DNA from 2 places in the Terrisporobacter muris genome. Region 2 is predicted to be linked to the other one. Evidence: riboswitches for the same ligand, from Rfam matches in the RefSeq annotation. Region 2 holds a riboswitch; the other holds the start of a gene.

Region 1 (3,221 bases), on a different contig from region 2:
ACCTCAGGTTTAACATGAGCCATTTCTTCCCCACCTATTTGTGCGAAAAATTGATTTATATATTGAACAACTTTTATCATCTTCAACCCCCCTTTCAACTATCTAGCACTTAATTTATTAAATCCAAGTTCATTAGTAGCTCCAGTTATTACTTGAAGCTCTGCAACTATTGAACCATCTGGTTGTAAACTTCCATCAAATCCACCAGCTATAACATCAGCTACCTCAGCATATCCAATTACTTTATCCATTGGAGGAAGAGTAACTACCATATTTGCATTTCCACCTGTAACAACTGCATTTGCAAGAGGATCAGCATCAGCTAATGATTGAGATTTTCCATCTCTACCTGCATATTCATCAGTAACTATAACTGTTTTTATACCTTTTTCCTCTATCTTTTTACAGTTCATTATTAAGTCTGTATCTGGGTTACCAAATCCTTCTTGAGTTATAACAACCCCATCAAGTCCTAAAAACTCTGCTAATTTTGCACTCCAGTTAGAAGATCTTTCCTTATCAGCAAGGTAAACGTTTTCATTGGTTAGAATTACCCCAACAAAGTTTAACTCTTTACCATGCTTTTCAAATAAATCATGTATAACTGGGTTATTTAAATGATGATAAGTTGTGTTTTTGTCACATGCAGAAACACAGTTACCACTTACTACTGCACCATCCATTATTTCTGTTGGATTTATCAAGGTAGATATCGTTTTCTTAGCATCTACTCCATAAACATAAGTATCATGTAATAATCCTTGAGTTTGAAGCATATACACATAAGCTACTCTTGGTAGTTCTGGGTATTTTTTGTATCCTTCTATTATTGAATCTGTTTCATAAACTTCAACTTCATCTGGAGTTATATCTTTAGCTAACTCACCTAAGTATATAGCCGCTTTATATCCAGCATATCTTACAGCTTCTTCGTGATTATGTTGTTTTAAACCATCTGCTGGTTCACAAACTACTACCAAGTTGTTTAATTGAGAGAAAGGTGTATATTTAGAACCCTCACCACTCATATCTATTATTCCTTCTTGGAAACCTACTATCTTTCCTGTTGTAACTACAGCAGAACCTTTAAGTACATTAGTTTTACCCGAGCCAACTGTTGTAACCTTGTTTATCATACCTGGGAAAATTCCACCTTGTCCTTCAACTTTAACTCTTGGTTCTATAACATCTTTAACTGGCATAATACGAGTACTATCGCCTGGTTTTGCTATTTCTAAGTCAACTGACTTAATATTTTCATCTTCCATTAACAAGTCAATTAATTCTTGCTTATTAACATAAATAACTCCATCTTCCACTTTTGAAACATCAGAAAAACATATGTCCTTAATTTTTACATATCCTAATTCTAATTTCAAAAAAATCACCTCCATAAATTTTATTACTTGAGCTAGGTATTTATTTAAAAGCACTCTAAGTGCTATTAAAACATATTAGTATTTCTATGGAATAATCAATTCTACTAAATATATTGCACTTACTTCTAAATACACAATCTTTAAGAAAGAGCGTTTTGAATTATTGATAAATCTACAATTTTAAAATCTTCAATTATTCTATCTGTTAATTCAATAGTGTAATCTTTATCTTTTTTAAATTTATCATAAGTTATAATTGCATTTTCAATAATCATTAAAGATTTGTAATCTAGGGATTTTTTATAATCAGATATTAAGACTGACTTATATGGAGTTTCATTTGGTTTTATGCTACTAGATAGTGGATGAGTCAAAAGTACATATCCTTCATGCACTCTGTCTCTTACATAAAGTAAGATTTCTCTAAAGGAACATTCTTTATAATAGATTTTATAATCATTTTTATATTTTTCATGTACCTTGTTGTTATTAGTTATTATCATATATTTATCCCCCCAGAATATTTCTTTTTGGCAATAAAAATAGCAGAAAGCTACCCTAGCTTTCTGCTCTGTATTTAACCTGAGAGTTTTCCCCTAATATGTAGAGTTGCCCCTTCGGTGCACATATATCTAATGATAAAACTTAAGATATCATGCTTTCCAGAGTTAAGTCGTACTACGGTCCTTTTGCCTGAGAGTATCCCCAACATTCGCTTTATATTGGCTTATTCCTTCGGCGCTTATTACAAGTCTCTCCCGTAATAGTCATCCTTAATATAATAATTATCTTATTATTCTGTCATTTTAATTTTTTATTAATTTTATAGATTTTTTCTATATTAATTAGATTATAATTAACTTTATCTATAATAAGCAACAAGTTTTTTTATGTTTTTTCATGTTTTTTTATGTTTTTATTTTTACCATACTCATCACTTTTCACATATTATATTAAGGATAACTAGTTATAAGTTTTTAGTATTTACAATATTGTTCTCTAATAGTAGCCATTTCATTAACTATATCATCAACATCAAGTACCATTTCCATCATTCCTATTTGTTCATCATATACACCTGAGTCAAATTCGTCTTTTACTTGTGCCTCACAAGCATGATATACTTGAAGTCCTAACTGGACTCCTGTCAATGGACCTGCATATGTTGGGTCACCTGCAGTAACTGTTTCAGCAGCAAGACCTGCTGCTTCACCTTCAGCTGCACCTAATAAAACTACAACATTTTCACAGCCGAATTCTTCTGCAAATTCCTTTACTCTTTTTTGATTTTCTAAGTCCATTGCTCCAGCAGCAGTTCAGACAAAACATTCAGTTGAAGAGAATACAACCTCTCCACCTGCAGTTTTTACACACTCTTCTATTGCTGGACCAGGAATACCATCTCTGTCACCAATTATGATGACTTTCTTTTTTTCTAATATACTCATTAGAAATACCTCCTGATCTACATTTTATTCAAATACAGTTTGATCTTCTATTTCAGTTTGTAATGCTTTAAAAGCTTTTGTTACAAGATTTCTTCTTATTTTTTGTTCTTCTTCTAATGGTAATGCTGGGTTTCCAAGAGGATGAGGTATTGCTATTGTTGGTACTATTCTATTAGCTCCAACTGTCAAAGAAATAGGTACTACTGTACACATGTGTACTACTGGTATTCCAGCTCTTTCTATTTCTTTTACCATCGTTGCACCGCAACGAGTACAAGTGCCTCACGTACTAGTTAGAATTACAGCGTCAACACCATCAGCTTTCAACTCCTGAGCATATTTTGCTGCAAATCCTTTTGCATTAGCAACTGAAGTTCCATTTCCTACTGTTGCA
Region 2 (3,221 bases):
GGTGCACAAACTTTAAATATTAATAGTAAGAATGTAAAAAATATTACATCCTTTGGTCAAAATATCAATATAGGTGAGAAGACTACTGCAAAAGCTGTTTATATTTCAGCAGAAAATATTAATTTTAAAGGTAGTTGTAAAGGGTTTTATGCCACAGGAAATACAATAATAATTAATGGTAAAATCGATGGTGATGTTAATGTCACTTGTGATGAATTGATTATAGCTGATAATGGAGAGATTACAGGCAATATAAAAGTATATTCATCTAAAGAGCCAATTGTCAACTCAAATGTAACTATGGATGACATACAATATACTAAAATAGAAAATTCGACTAATGAAAATGAATTAAAAGCCTTAGTAGGTTTTGGAACTATTATATCCATTGTAGCATCATTAGTACTTGGAATAGTTTTATATTCCTTATTTAAAAAGTTCTTTATAAGTAGTGATGATTTATTAGTTAAACAGCCACTTCCAATAGTTTTTGGAGGAATGGCATCATTTATATTAGTGCCAATAGTTAGTTTATTATTATTCATTACTGTAATAGCATTGCCTCTTGGAATTTTATCGTTAATTATGTATTTCATAGTAGTTTACTTATCACCAGTAATTATGGGAATAGTACTTGGAAGATTTATGCTTAAGAAGAAAAATCCGTATTTACAACTTTTAGTGGGAATACTAATTGTAAGACTACTAAGCCTTTTACCAATGATTGGCAGTTTTGTATGGGTAGTAAGTGGAATGATTACACAAGGACTAATAGTGTATACATTTTATCAATCAATAAAATATAAAGAAAATAGAATAGAAGTAAACTAATGAAATATGGGTTATTTTATAACCCATATTTTTTTATAATTATATAGATGAGAAATAGCGCATAAAATTAAATTGATTTAAAAGTAATTTATAAGTTTTAGACAAATCAAGTAAAGATACAAAGGATTCTATGTAAAAACATATGGAAAAAGTAAATAAGTCTGAAATAGACAGTTTGATTTTGGCAGTTATAGGGTTGGGACAATCATTAAATATAAATATTGATGATTATGAAAAAGTGGTATCTTTTTTAGCCTAAGTATACAAAAAAATTTTATATAAAAATTTATATTAAGCATTTGACAAGTATTGGAAGATAATATATTATTATTGTTACAAGTTAACAAGTCAATAATCTGATGAAGCTTTACAGAAGAGTTGTCTTAGGACACACCGAAGGAGTCATACTCTCAGGTACTTACAAAGTGGGACTGTAAAGAATAGGAAACTCTGGAGAGACCCGTGAAGGGCGCCGAAGGGGCAAGGCTTAATTGCTCAATCTCTCAGGCAAAAGGACAGAGAATATATATAAAGCATATTTATGCTTTTCTTTGATATGTATGAAATCCTATACTAAATCATCTTTAAGATTTAGTATTTTTTAATTGTAAGGAATTTATATTTTATACATATTCGTAATTATTATATTTTTAGTAAACTGCATATAATTATTGTATGCAGAATGCAATCTATTCTTGTCTTTATTCATAAAGGATTATATGATTTTGTACTTAATTATTTAATTACAAAAGGAGTGTTTTTTATGGATTTTCTTAACTTATTAAACCAAGTGGACAGTTTTATATGGGGGCCACCATTATTAATTTTATTAGTAGGTACAGGTATTTACCTTACTATAAGACTGGGACTAATACAAATTGTAAAATTACCTAAGGCATTAAAATTAATTTTTAAAGCTGAAAATGATGGTAGTGGTGATATTTCAAGTTTTGGAGCATTATGTACAGCTCTTGCAGCAACAATAGGAACAGGTAATATAGTAGGGGTTGCCACAGCGATTAAAGCTGGGGGACCAGGAGCGTTATTTTGGATGTGGCTTGCAGCATTTTTTGGAATGGCGACTAAATACTCAGAAGGTTTACTTGCTATAAAATTTAGAACTAAGGATGAAAATGGTCAAGTATCTGGTGGACCAATGTACTACATAGTAAATGGTATGGGTGAAAAATGGAGACCTTTAGCATCGTTCTTTGCTATAAGTGGTATATTAGTGGCACTTTTAGGAATAGGTACTTTTTCACAAGTTAATTCAATTACAGATGCAGTGCAAGGTTCTTTCAATATAGATCCAAAAGTAACAGGTATAATATTAGCTATTTGCGTTGCTCTAGTAGTATTTGGAGGTCTTCAAAGTATATCGAATGTTGCAACAAAGATAGTTCCTTTTATGACAGTAGTATATATATTAATATGTTTTACCATTTTAGGAAAATCTTATGAATTAATACCAGAAACTTTTATTTTAATATTTAAAAGTGCTTTTACAGGTCAGGCTGCAGCAGGAGGGTTTATGGGGGCAACAGTATCTATGGCTATTAGAAATGGTATAGCTCGTGGTGTATTTTCAAATGAGTCAGGTCTTGGTAGTGCTCCAATTGCAGCAGCTGCAGCAAAAACTAATTGGCCAGCAGAACAAGGGCTTATATCAATGACAGGTACTTTTATAGATAGTATAATAATTTGTACATTAACAGGAATGTCTTTAATAATTTCAGGTGTGTGGCAAAGTGATTTAAATGGAGCTATAATGACTCAATCGGCTTTTGCATCAGTGCTTCCTAATTTAGGACCAATATTTTTAACAATAAGTTTAAGTCTATTTGCATTTACAACCATTCTTGGGTGGAGTTATTACGGAGAAAGATGTTTTGAATTTTTATTTGGTGTTAAAAAGATAAATTTATTTAGAACTTTATTTGTGCTTATGGTATTACTTGGTGCATTTTTAAAACTGGAAATGGTATGGATTATAGCTGATATAGTAAATGGTCTTATGGCTTTACCAAATTTAATCGCATTACTTGCTCTATCTCCAGTGATTATATCAGAAACTAAATTATACTTAGAATATTTAGATAGAAAAACTAAATTAGATAGTGAAAAAATAGGTTAATATAGTAGATTTTATTGAAAAAGTAAAAACTTTTTTAAAAAATTTTTATATTTTTACAAAAAAGGGACCCAAAATAGAACTTAACTTTTGTATATATAGTATAAAAAATAAAAAAGGAGAGATTTCAATGAAATTAAAAAAAATGGTAGCAATAGGATTAGGTGTAGTGCTTACATCATCAACAGTATTATCACAAGTGGGAGCAGTTGATGCAGCTTCAAAACTTATAGGAAGTACAAAAGCAAAGGAAATAATG

Evidence for each region. A riboswitch is a leader RNA that binds a small molecule or an ion and turns the genes downstream of it on or off. The one in region 2 is predicted to bind glycine.
Region 1: another riboswitch for glycine. It lies ahead of NSA58_RS05385 (GrdX family protein); the one in region 2 lies ahead of NSA58_RS11870 (alanine/glycine:cation symporter family protein).

Annotation. Positions count from the first base shown of each region.
Region 1 is NZ_JANKBY010000041.1:12,649-15,869, forward strand. Features, by position in the region: gene grdB (glycine reductase complex selenoprotein B) at 1-80, opposite strand, end outside; gene NSA58_RS05380 (glycine/sarcosine/betaine reductase component B subunit) at 99-1,379, opposite strand; gene NSA58_RS05385 (GrdX family protein) at 1,520-1,882, opposite strand; glycine riboswitch at 2,051-2,150, opposite strand; gene grdA (glycine/sarcosine/betaine reductase complex selenoprotein A) at 2,357-2,827, opposite strand; gene grdB (glycine reductase complex selenoprotein B) at 2,852-3,221, opposite strand, start outside.
Region 2 is NZ_JANKBY010000149.1:4,355-7,575, forward strand. Features, by position in the region: gene NSA58_RS11865 (bactofilin family protein) at 1-831, shown strand, start outside; glycine riboswitch at 1,272-1,360, shown strand; gene NSA58_RS11870 (alanine/glycine:cation symporter family protein) at 1,595-2,965, shown strand; gene NSA58_RS11875 (PepSY domain-containing protein) at 3,093-3,221, shown strand, end outside.